3 regions of the Marinobacter arenosus genome follow, and region 1 is predicted to be linked to each of the others. Evidence: predicted binding sites of a transcription regulator. Region 1 holds the regulator's gene; each other region holds the start of a gene.

Region 1 (4,185 bases):
CTCCATGGTATAGCAGATATTCCGGGTGCCACTGCACGCCCATCAGCCATTGATCGTGGGTATTCTCGATGGCCTGGACAAACAGGTCGTTATCGACGGCGACCACTTTCAGGTTTCGTCCCAGCCGTTTGATGGCCTGACTGTGAATTCGATTGGCGCCGATCATGGACGACTGCATGATGCGGCCAAGCCTGCTGGTCTTCACCACCCTGACCGTCTGCATGGGCAGGAGTAGCGGGCGGTGCCGGGTGTGCACCCGAAAAGGTGTCACATTCTGGCACAGGGAGCCCCCGTGGAACACGTTGATAAACTGGGCCCCTCGGCAGATTCCCAGCACTGGAATTCCGATCCGCTCCGCTTCCTCAAGCAGTCGCTGATCGGTGGCATCCCGTTTGCGATCGTAATTTGCCGTGACCTGCGGTTGCTGGCCATAGCGCTCCGGGTGGACATGGGTTCCCCCGGAAAGCACAAGGCCGTCCAGCAGGGAAACGTCGGTCCGTGACCCGGGCCGGATATAATGGGTTCGGGCACCCTGCATCCTGATGCCCAGGCTGATGAGGCGGTGTGCTGTCCCCTTCCTTGCCGGGCCGCTGATGCCGATGGTCAGTCCCGGAAGTTCCTGTTCGGGTTCCCTGAATTCAGACATAACCCCTACTTTGTAGCCAGTCGGCGGATGTATCGAGCCAGCTGTGGGTTAGGTTGTGCAGGCTGATTCTGTTCCCTTCCCGGAACAACGCCCGGAGCTCGGCCAGCTCGCTGGCATTGGATGCAATCTGCTCGAGAATGACCCAGTCGTTCCAGACGCTGGAAAAATGCCACGAGGGGTTATCAATGTCACAGTCGGGCAACCGGTAATGCAGGGTGGGGCGGCTCTTGATCCTCGGATCATCGACATACTGTCCCAGAAGGCCGGCATCGAGATGGGCAAACAGGGGCAGCAGATCCAGGGCCCGGTTACGGGTCGGATTGTATTCCAGGTAATCCCGCATCAGCGTTTCCTGATCCGGGGCGTAATCATCCTTCATGAGTATATCGGTGTACCGACTGCTCCACGGCTCGATGTACGTGGTGAATTTCCGGCTGATGTCCAACTGATGACGGGATTTGAGCCACTCGTACAGGGCGGCAAAGGCCTGGAGATAGCGAACCAGGGTATCAGGGGCCAAATCCGGGAGTTCCGGATTCAACTGGAGTCCGAAGGCATAGTAGATGGCTTCGCGGCTCCCGAGCGCGCCTTCCTCCCGCAACATGTCCGTGAGTGCTTCTATCCGGGGGAGTTCGGAGAACGGAATGGGCGGGCTGATGATCTCAAGTGGGACAATGCGTTCCGCTGCCGCATCGATCACTTCCATGGCCTGACCTCCCAGTTCCCGTATCGAGTCGGGCAGCCGGTCATCGGCAAGATCGAGATCCTTGATCGGGTCCGAGTCGAGCTCAACGGTAAAAGCGCCCAGATCGGTATCCAGTTTGGTGACATAGCGGGAATGCAGGTCGGGCTCGGTCTCCAGAAAACGAGCCATGAAGTTCACCAGGGTTTCGTAACCCAGGCCGGAAAGTTCGATTTCAATTCCAACGCGGCGTTCTTTGCCGTCGTTGGTCCGAAGGATGTCCGGCATCTTGCAGCCACTCGATTGGCTCATAGTTCTCCCTAACACGCAAATTTCAGGTGTTATCACCATACCACACTCCCTGAGGGTGGCATGGTTAAGCCATTGACAGAAAAAAAGCTCTGGGGCTTTACACTGGATAAAACACTGTATATAGTCATTTTACTGTATATAAAAACAGGGCTGGCCGGGCGGGTTCTCCGGCCGGCCCCCGGGATCCCCCTGATGGAGTGGCTCAATGAAGCTGACAGCAAGGCAATCTCAGGTACTGGACATAATCCGGCGCTATCTCGATGAGACGGGTTATCCGCCCACACGAGCGGAAATCGCCGCGGAGCTTGGGTTTCGGTCTGCCAATGCGGCGGAAGAGCATCTGCGTGCGCTAGCCCGCAAAGGTGCCATCGAAATGGTCCCCGGTGCCAGCCGCGGCATTCGCTTGCCTGAGGCGGAGGAAGATCTCGGGTTGCCCGTGATTGGCCAGGTAGCGGCCGGTAGCCCCATTCTTGCCCAGGAACACATCGAAGATCATGTCACCCTCCAGCCCAGTTTCTTCTCGCCGTCAGCGGACTATCTTCTGCGGGTGCGGGGCATGAGCATGAAAGATATCGGCATTCTGGATGGTGATCTGTTGGCCGTGCACCGTACCCAGGACGTCCACAACGGCCAGGTGGTTGTGGCCCGGGTTGGCGAGGAAGAAGTAACGGTCAAGCGGTTCCGCAAGGAAGGGTCAAAGGTGTACCTGATCGCAGAGAACGAGGAGTTCGACCCGATCGAGGTGGACCTTACCGAGCAGCAGCTGTTTATCGAAGGCTTGGGAGTGGGTGTGATCCGTCGGTCAGATCTTCACTGATCGGCTGAGTTGCCACAGACAGTATGAGAGCAGGTGAACCATGGAACAATTAAGCTTCAATCAGAATCTGGCTTATCAGCAAGGTGCGATGTCCTACGCGGTACCGCCGTCTGCGGCTCCAGAGAGGCGTTCCGTGATTCGTGCCCGTCGCAGGTCTGATGCCAGCGATGCGGCAGTGGCTGGCAACGTCACGGAGATCATTCTGCCGGAAGGCCAGGTCGAGAATTTCCAGTTGCTGCTGCCGATGCTGACGCAATTAAATCAGGAAAAGCGCTGGCTTGCCTGGATCGATCCACCCCAGGCGCTCGTCAGTAAGTGGCAGAAGATGCACGGCATTGTCGCCGGTGAGTTGCTGGTTCTTCGATCGACCGGCGACCATTCCGCACAGGAACTGGCGGAGATGGCACTGAGTGCAGGAACCTGCCACGCGGTTGTGATGTGGACGCGCAAGCTCGGCCATTCGGCCTTTCAGGCCCTCCAGCGGGCCTCTGCCAATGGCAACAGCCATGGTGTCGTTCTTCGCCAGCGTTGAGTCCAGGGAGCGTCACGCTTTGTCGTGACGTGATTCAGGCCTTCGGTGCCCCTCGCCCCCGGGGCTTGTTGATCAGTGGAGGGTGTAGGAAGGCTGGGGGTCGACTGCGTCCAGATCCTCATCCTCCCAATCGATGTCATGCGCGACATTTCCCACCGCCTCGATACCAGCGGCAATCATGGCCTTGGCCACATTCATATCGCGGTCTTCCATCATTTCCCGGGCTTCTTCGGAGAACGAGATTTTCACAAGAGGCGCGCTGTCGTCGTCGATACGACGCAGGGCATAATCGCCATTGCTCAATTGTACAATTTCAAAAAACGATGGTGACATTCGGTAAACCTTTCAATTAGTGAGATCTGGAAGGGTGTGGTGATCGGTTACCACTCACTGTGTTGCTCTTCCAGATCGTCGGCAAAATTTTTCATTGCGCTCAGCGTGCGGCGGAGCGCCTGGGCTGAACGGTCGGGCCCGGTATCGGCAGAAATCGCAATAATGTTCTCTGCACTGACCGATTTTCGGGTCGCCGGAGGCCGGCTCTGGGACATTTCCAGCTGGTCCAGATGGTTCCACCAGCTGCCCGACGCCTTTTCCAGTTCCCGCAGCCGGGCGATGTCTCCAGGGTGCTCTCCCACCAGCGAAGCCAGTTCCTCCAGGGTTGCTGGCTCTTCGTTCCGCTTCTGATATAAGCGGGCAATCATGACCAGCAGCAACTGTCTGGATCGGAGCAGGAGCTCAATCGTTCCTTGAATGGCCGCCTCGCGCCCCAATGCCAGCTCTGCTTCGTTGGCGGGACGATCTCCTGTAGCCACGGAATCATTGTCAAGCTGACTCAGAAGTGTTCGCGCAAGGAACAGTTTCTGTGAAACCAGTGAATGCCATTGCGAGGCCATGAGGTACCTGCGATCACGGAGCGGTCGTTTCAACCCGGAAAGTTAATTGCCAAGCATAACATTTTTAGCCCTAGGTTTCTTCCCCTCTCTGGGCGCTTTTCATTTCACAAGAAAATACAAACATTCACTTGAAACGGGCGTTTGAATTTGGCAAAAAGGCGCTCCGGTTTTGCCTGCTGTACGCATGGCCGTCTGCTGGTGTGCCTTTCAAATGACAGCACCCCAGCCAAACTGCATCATTTTTGGAGGTGTTAGGGATGCGGAACCATCTTGTTGTCGCAGGAATTGCAGCGGTATTGTTCG
Region 2 (4,185 bases), 770 kb from region 1:
AGAGCTGTGAGCTTTTGCATCGCCGGGGGAAATCCTCTATCTTGAAATCGCCTGCCTGAGGCAGGTGTGGCACGGGGTAACCGTCTAATGGCGGCTTCATCATACCGGAAGCCGTGAAGCACACCAAAGAGCGAATAGTAACATGTCATCTGAAAACGCCGAATTACGAAAAGTCGGTCTCAAAGTTACTCTGCCGAGAGTCAAGATCTTCAACATTCTTGAGAACGCCGACGAGCACCACCTGAGTGCCGAAGATGTCTACAAGAAGCTCCTGGAGCAGGGGGATGACGTGGGGCTGGCGACCGTTTACCGGGTGTTGACCCAGTTCGAAGCCGCGGGCCTGGTGCTGCGCCACAACTTCGAGGGTGGTCACGCGGTCTTCGAAATGGCGGGCGATGATCATCATGACCACATGGTTTGCACCCAGACCGGTGAAGTCATTGAGTTCGTTGACGAAATCATCGAAGAGCGCCAGAAAAAGATTGCCGAGGAGCGTGGCTATGAGATCGTTGATCACAGTCTGATCCTCTACGTAAAACCGGTGAAGTCATAAAACAAAAAAGGGGCGGGTGAATCACCCGCCCAACAGCTCTCAGGATCGAGAGGGGTAGAGGTTCGATGGACTGCTTCAGTGGTGCGTGGCCTGCCCTTTGGAAAACATTTCCTGGGCGTGGGCGATGGTATGCTCGGTCATGTCGACGCCGCCTAGCATGCGTGCCACTTCACTGATCCTTCCTTGATCATCCAGTGTTTCAATCTTCGAGAACGTTGCGTCTTTTTCGGTGAACTTGCTGACGAACAGGTGTTGATGGCACTGCGCCGCCACTTGCGGCAGGTGCGTTACGCACAGTACCTGGCCGTTCTCACCCAGGGCTCGTAACAGGCGGCCGACCACTTCGGCGGTGCCGCCGCCAATACCGACGTCCACTTCGTCAAAGACCAGGGTCGGTGTGGTTGAGGTCTGGGCCACCACGACCTGAATAGCGAGGCTGATCCGGGACAGTTCGCCGCCGGAGGCGACCTTGGCCAGCGGCCGGGCTGGCTGGCCCGGGTTGGCGCTGACCAGGAACTCGATGTCCTGCTCACCGTGCGGCGCTGGCTCATTCCTGGCATTGCGGTTCAGGTGTGTCACGAACTGCACCGATGGCATGCTCAACTGCGCCAGCTCCTCGGCAATACGCTGGTCCAGCTCTACGGCCGCCCGCTCCCGGGCTTCCGTCAGCTGTCCGGCGAGTTCGTCAAACACGGCGCGCTGTTTTTCCAGTTCCGCTTCCAGTTGTTCCAGGCTTCCGGCGCCGCCGTCCAGTTCGGCCAATTCCGCGGACAGTCTCTGATGCAGTTCTGGCAGGTCTTCCGGGTTAATTCGATGCTTGCGGGCCATCTGAAAAATGGCGCTCAAGCGTTCTTCCACTTGCGCCAGTCGTTCCGGATCGGCTTCGTAGTCATCCACGAAGCGGCGAAGGTTGTCGCCCGCCTCGCTGATCTGGATCTGGGCTTCGTTCAGCATCTGAATGGTGTCGGCCAACGCCGGGACCTCGACGGGTAACTGCTCCAGTTGCTGCAACGCCTGACGTACCAGGTCGGCCGCACTGGTTTCCTCTTCGGTGCAAAGCAGGGCGGCCTGGTGGCTGCTGTGCAGCACGGCGTCGGCCTGGCTCAATTGCGCCTGTTCCTGTTCCAGTTGTTCCTGTTCGCCGTCCTCCAGGGCCAGTCGGTCCAGTTCCTCCACCTGGTAACGCATCAGTTGCAGCTTGGCTTCGGTTTCGTCGGCATTCTGCTGGCGTTCGCTGAGTCGCTGGCGAGTCTGGTGCCAGGTCTTCCAGGCGGCATGGGTGTTGGCGGCCAGGGTTTCAACGCCGGCAAACTCGTCCAGCAGTTTGCGGTGGGTTTCCTTGCGAAGCAGGGACTGATGCTGATGCTGGCTGTGAATGTCCATTAGCAGGCCACCGAGGTCCTTCAGGTGGGCAAGCGGGCAGGGTTGGCCATTTATGTAAGCGCGGGAGCGGCCATCTTTGCTGATCACACGGCGGAGGATGCAGTCGCTGTCGTCATCCAGTTCGTGGTCTTCCAGCCATTGGGCGGCCTCGGGAATGTTGGCGACGTCGAAGGTGGCGGTAATGTCGGCACGCTTGGCGCCGTGGCGAACGGCCCCGGCGTCAGCCCGGCCGCCCATGGCGAGCCCGAGGGCGTCCAGGACAATGGATTTGCCGGCACCGGTCTCACCGGTCAGGGCCGTCATGCCTTTGCTGAACTGGAGTTCCACCCGTTCGGCGATGGCGTAATTGGAAACCGTAAGCTGTGTGAGCATGCAGAAAACCTCCGCGTCCTTCGAAATGCTGCGCTGACCCACCCGGTCCGGGATCTGGTCGACTACTGTGATTTCATACAGTGACTGTGAATATATACAGGGTTTTTCCGGTTTGCAAATTCCCGGGCGTGAATTTGTGCCGGATTAATCGCCGGGGTGGTTGAAACCTGCAAGCTGGGCCCCATATCCGTTCGCAACTACAGTTTTCCGGCTCGCTGCGGTCGGAAGTCACGTTGAATCGGCCGTATCAGACATCGGCCGCCGGATAGTTAGCAGGAGTGGTCATGAGCACTGACGAAAACCGCAACGAACAGGTAGAAGACGAGCTGAAGGAAGCAACCGAAGCGGCTGCCGAGGAAGCGCAGGCAAACGATGAGGTTGCAGAGGGCGAAGATTCCGAAGTCGAGGCGCTGCGGGCTCAGGTCAAGGAGGCGCAGGAGCAGATGTTGCGCGCCCAGGCCGAGATGCAGAACGTCCGTCGGCGTGCCGAGATCGACGTCGAAAAAGCGCACAAGTTTGCGCTCGAGAAGTTCGTGAAGGAGTTGCTGCCTGTTGCGGACAGCCTGGAAAAGGCCGTCGAAAGTACTGAGGCCAACGAGAACACCGGTGAGGTGGTTGCTTCCATCCGCGAAGGTGTGGAAATGACCCTCAGCCTGTTCATGAGCAGTCTTGGCAAATTCAACGTTGAGCAGCTCAACCCGGTAGGCGAACCGTTCGACCCCCAGCAGCACGAAGCTATGTCCATGGTGCCGGCGCCTGATGCCGAGCCCAACAGCGTTGTGGCGGTGGTTCAGAAGGGTTACCTGCTGAACGGCCGTGTTGTGCGTCCGGCCATGGTGGTTGTCGCCAAGGCAGAGGATTCGCCAAAAATTGATGAGCAGGCTTGAAAAGCCGATTAAAGCGCCAATATAGCCAGTAAATGGCGAGAGCCGGGGCAGTTGTCTCCGGGAAAGCATTCAGAAGAATTGGAGTGACTCAATGAGCAAGATTATCGGTATCGACCTGGGAACCACGAACTCCTGTGTTGCCATCATGGATGGCGACAAGGTCAAGGTTATTGAAAACGCCGAGGGTGATCGCACCACGCCGTCCATCATCGCGTACACCGACGATGGCGAAACCCTGGTAGGTCAGTCTGCGAAACGTCAGGCGGTGACCAACCCGAACAACACCCTGTACGCCATCAAGCGTCTGATCGGCCGTCGCTTCGAAGACGACGTTGTTCAGAAAGACATCAAGATGGTGCCGTACAAGATCACCAAGGCCGATAATGGCGATGCCTGGGTTGAGGTGAAGGGCGAGAAGATGGCGCCGCCGCAGGTGTCTGCAGAAGTTCTGAAGAAAATGAAGAAAACTGCAGAAGACTACCTGGGCGAGAAGGTGACCGAGGCGGTTATCACTGTGCCGGCTTACTTCAACGACAGCCAGCGTCAGGCCACCAAGGACGCCGGCAAGATCGCCGGTCTGGAAGTGAAGCGGATCATCAACGAGCCGACCGCGGCGGCCCTGGCCTATGGCCTGGACAAGAAGAGCGGCGACCGCACGGTAGCGGTTTATGACCTCGGTGGTGGCACCTTCGACCTGTCCATCATTGAAATTGCCGATGTCGATGGCGAGCACCAGTTCGAAGTACTGGCCACCAACGGTGACACTTTCCTGGGTGGTGAAGACTTCGACCTGAAGATCATCGAGTTCCTGGCCGACCAGTTCAAGAAAGACAGCGGTATCGACCTGCGCGGTGACTCATTGGCCATGCAGCGTCTGAAGGAAGCCGGCGAGAAGGCCAAGATCGAGCTTTCCAGCAGCCAGCAGACCGACGTGAATCTGCCGTACATCACGGCCGATGCCAGTGGTCCGAAGCACATGAACGTCAAGCT
Region 3 (4,185 bases), on a different contig from region 1:
GATGACCGCTTCGTCCCGCCGTTCCCGGGTCAGTTTCCGGATGTGGGGCAGGGCGGTGCGCTGGGTTTCCTTGGCGTACTGCAGCAGGCAGCCGGCAGCGCAGATGGCCAGGGTCAGGTCCTCGCAGCCGAACCCGGTCAGGTCCCGCACCTGCAGCTGGTGTGTGATGACCCGGCGTGCCGTATCGGATTCGAACAGCCAGGGGCCCTGGCGGCGAATGCCGGTGTAACCCTCCAGCACCTCTTCGTAAGGGAAGTCCTCGCTGATCAGGATTTCCGCCGGACGCACGCGCTGGAGTTCGCCCTGCAGGGCTTCCAGGTCGTCCAGTTCAGAGACCGCAAAGCGGCCACTGGAAATATCCAGCGAAGCAAAGCCGAATTGTTCGCGATGGCTGTAAATGGCCACCAGAAGATTGTCGCGACGGTCCTCCAGATAGGCATCGTCACTGAGTGTGCCCGGCGTGACAATTCGAACCACCTGGCGATCGACCGGGCCTTTACTGGTGGCCGGATCGCCAATCTGTTCGCAGATGGCGATGGATTGACCCGCCCGCACCAGCCGGGCAATGTATCCCTCAGATGAATGGAACGGGATGCCCGCCATGGGGATCGGGTTGCCGCCGGACTGCCCGCGAGCGGTCAATGTGATGTCCATCAGCTCAGCGGCTTTCTTGGCGTCTTCGTAAAACAGCTCGTAGAAATCCCCCATGCGGTAGAACACCAGCTCGTTGGGGTGCTGCCCCTTGATCTTCAGATACTGCTGCATCATGGGGGTGTGCTTGGAGAGATCGGTCTGGGCTGCTGACATGGACGGTCCGGATTGCCTTGCTTTGGATGAAGGCGTGAATTGTAAGAAAATAACGCCCCGGATGAAACGAAGGAGATCATTATGAGCGCCAGTGATCAGGAATTGTCCGAGGCGGGTGCCCGCCTTGGCAAACTGCTGGAGCGTCAGGGACGTACGATTGTCACGGCCGAGAGCTGCACCGGAGGTTGGGTTGCCAAGGTGTTGACGGACAGGGCGGGTTCCTCCGCGTATGTGTTGGGAGGCCTGGTAACGTACAGCAACGATGCCAAGGAAGGGTTGCTGGGCGTAAGCGGTCAATCGCTGGCTGACCACGGTGCCGTCAGTGAACCGGTGGTTCGGGAAATGGTTGCCGGTGCGCTGGCGGTGACCGGTGCGGATGTGGCCGTGGCCATCAGTGGTGTCGCGGGGCCGGGCGGTGGCAGCGAAGATAAGCCGGTGGGCACGGTGTGGTTTGCCTGGGGCCGGGGCCCGGCATCCACGGAAGCCGTGGTAGCCCATTTTCCAGGTGACCGGGACGAGGTTCGTCGCCAGGCGGTGCTCTTTGCGTTGCAGGGGGTCAGTGATTTTCTCGGCGCCTCCTGAATGGCATCCGATGGGGCTGGCGGACGCCTCCCGTCAGTTTCGTGAAAGAGGGGGTTGGTCTCCTCATCGGGTTATGTTTTAATACTGTTCAAATATACAGGGAATTTGCTGTATCTGCTGTACAAGTTCCCGCTCCAAAATTCTGCGACCGGCGTTAAGTGACGACCGGTGGCTACGGCGACAGAGGGTTTGCACTGATGGAAGACAACCGCAAGAAAGCACTAAGCGCAGCACTGGGTCAGATCGAGCGCCAGTTCGGCAAGGGCGCCGTCATGAAAATGGGCGATCAGCCCCGTGAAGCCATTCCTGCGGTATCCACCGGTTCTCTCGGGCTCGACGTTGCCCTGGGTATTGGCGGTCTTCCCTATGGGCGAATCTGTGAGATCTACGGCCCGGAAAGTTCCGGTAAAACCACGCTGACCCTTCAGGTCATCGCTGAAGCCCAGAAGCAGGGAAAAACCTGTGCCTTTGTGGACGCGGAGCACGCACTTGATCCCGTTTACGCTGAAAAGCTGGGCGTAAATGTCGACGACCTGCTGGTGTCCCAGCCGGATACCGGCGAACAGGCACTGGAAATCGCCGATATGCTGGTTCGCTCCAACGCCGTTGACGTGATCATCGTGGACTCCGTCGCAGCCCTGACACCAAAAGCGGAAATCGAAGGCGAAATGGGCGACAGTCACGTAGGCCTTCAGGCGCGTTTGATGTCTCAGGCGCTGCGTAAGCTGACCGGTAACGTCAAACACGCCAATTGCCTGATGATCTTCATCAACCAGATCCGGATGAAGATTGGTGTGATGTTTGGCAGCCCGGAAACCACCACTGGCGGTAATGCGCTGAAGTTCTATTCCTCCGTGCGTCTGGACATCCGCCGTATCGGCTCGGTGAAAGAAGGCGACGAGGTGGTGGGCAACGAAACCCGCGTGAAAGTGGTCAAGAACAAGGTGGCGCCGCCGTTCCGCCAGGCCGAGTTCCAGATCATGTACGGCAAGGGCATCTACCACATGGCCGAGGTTCTGGACATGGGCGTGAAAGAAGGCTTCGTGGACAAATCCGGTGCCTGGTACGCCTACAACGGCGACAAGATTGGCCAGGGCAAGGCCAACGCCTGCAAGTTCCTGGAAGAGAACCTGGACCTGGCCACTGAAATTGAAGCCAAGGTCCGTGACAAGTTGATGCCGAAGCCGGAGAAAAAAGAGAAGGCCGAGGAAGCCCCGGCTGAAGCAAATGGCGAACTGCTTTAACTGAACGGTCCATCCAGTAATGGGCAGCAGGACGCCTTTCCTGCTGCCCATGCCCCCTTCCCAGCCCTCCGATTTTCGATTCCTTTCGTTTTGACGTCCCTGTCTTGCCGGGAATGCCATCAGCTTGAAAATAACCGGGGCTGTGTTATACCGAGATAACACAATCCGGGCAGTGACTCCGTAGCAACGGGGAGCCGTGGTGGAGATTGTTTGGTTAATAAGGACATTCAACCAAATCGGGGCGCTCTCATGACGACGCTGTACCTCTCCTTCCTGAACCACGTTCTGACAAGGCGGGCGTGTCTGCCGCTCACGTTCGCGATTGCCTTCCTGATTGCCGCTCTGACACCCGGCGCAGCGGGCTCTGCAGAACCTGAAGGTGGTGGTCATCCAAAACTGATTCTGCAAATTACCGTGGATGCACTGCGGGCCGATTTGCCAGAGCGTTACGCGTCCGTCCTGGGAGACGGTGGCTTCAAGCGCCTCTGGAACAACGGAATCACCTATTCCAACGCCAACTACCGGCATGCCAACACGGAGACCGTCGTTGGTCACACATCCCTGGCTACGGGCACCGTACCTGCACGCCATGGGATGATCGGAAACGTCTGGTTTGACCGTGAGTTGGGACGACTGATCTACAACATCGAAGATGCACGTTATCGGTTGCTGACAGCCGGTGCTGATGTGGATAAACAGACTGAAATCGATCCGACCCAGAAGGCAGCCAAGGTGGATGGCCGGTCACCAACCGCCATCCTCACGTCGACGTTCAGTGATGAATTGGCGATTCACTTCAATGGGCGGTCGAAGATCTTCGGCGTCTCCGTGAAAGATCGGGGCGCAGTGACCCTGGCTGGGCAGACCGGGAAAGCCTTCTGGTTCTCCAAGGCCACCGGGGAGTTTGTTACCAGCACGTATTATTATGACGAGTACCCGCAATGGGTGACGGACTGGAACGCGGGCAAGCCCGCTGGCAAATACGCGGACCAGGCCTGGGAGCTGCTCCTGGAGCCGAATGCTTACCAGTTTGGTGGGTCTGATGATCAGGATTTCGAAACCGATTTTCCGGGTTTCGGGCGTACCTTCCCGCACGCCTGGGGCACAGCCGACGACAAGTATATGACGACGCGCCTGACGCTCAGCCCGGCCGGTGACGAATTAACCCTCGATTTTGCAACCACGTTGATGAAAGCCGAGGGGTTGGGGCAGGACGAGGTACCGGATTTCCTGGCGGTCAGCTTTTCCTCAACCGACTATGTCGGTCACGTTTTCGGCGCGTCCAGCCTGGAAACCGAGGACAATATGGCTCGCCTGGATCGTACCCTGGCTAACCTGCTCAACGTTGTTGATGAGCACGTTGGCCTTGAGGACACATTGGTGGTGCTTTCGGCCGACCACGGACAGCCCGAAGTCCCCGGCCATCTCAATGAACTTGGTGTGTCCGGTGCCAACTATTTCGATGTCGAGGCGCTCGACAAGACACCGGCCATTGAGGCCCTGAAGAAGCAGTTTGGCATTGGTGAGGAACTCATAGAGGCGTTCTTCCAAC

The links. The regulator LexA, encoded in region 1, represses DNA repair genes until DNA is damaged. The targets are predictions, from matches to a motif close to CTGTNTNNNNANACAG.
Region 2: the regulator LexA is predicted to act here: its motif matches at 2,393-2,408, upstream of recN (DNA repair protein RecN).
Region 3: the regulator LexA is predicted to act here: its motif matches at 1,474-1,489, upstream of recA (recombinase RecA).

What each region holds. Positions count from the first base shown of each region.
Region 1 covers NZ_JAHVAO010000001.1:1,016,920-1,021,104, reverse strand. The annotation lists gene KXD86_RS04670 (gamma-glutamyl-gamma-aminobutyrate hydrolase family protein) at 1-646, opposite strand, end outside; gene KXD86_RS04665 (amidoligase family protein) at 639-1,640, opposite strand; gene lexA (transcriptional repressor LexA) at 1,846-2,457, shown strand; gene KXD86_RS04655 (cell division inhibitor SulA) at 2,498-2,989, shown strand; gene KXD86_RS04650 (hypothetical protein) at 3,062-3,322, opposite strand; gene KXD86_RS04645 (hypothetical protein) at 3,370-3,801, opposite strand; gene KXD86_RS04640 (DUF1329 domain-containing protein) at 4,140-4,185, shown strand, end outside.
Region 2 covers NZ_JAHVAO010000001.1:1,784,009-1,788,193, reverse strand. The annotation lists gene KXD86_RS08280 (outer membrane protein assembly factor BamE) at 1-20, opposite strand, end outside; gene fur (ferric iron uptake transcriptional regulator) at 143-553, shown strand; gene recN (DNA repair protein RecN) at 629-2,308, opposite strand; gene grpE (nucleotide exchange factor GrpE) at 2,593-3,195, shown strand; gene dnaK (molecular chaperone DnaK) at 3,287-4,185, shown strand, end outside.
Region 3 covers NZ_JAHVAO010000003.1:190,175-194,359, reverse strand. The annotation lists gene mutS (DNA mismatch repair protein MutS) at 1-807, opposite strand, end outside; gene KXD86_RS16860 (CinA family protein) at 889-1,389, shown strand; gene recA (recombinase RecA) at 1,587-2,633, shown strand; gene KXD86_RS16850 (alkaline phosphatase family protein) at 2,883-4,185, shown strand, end outside.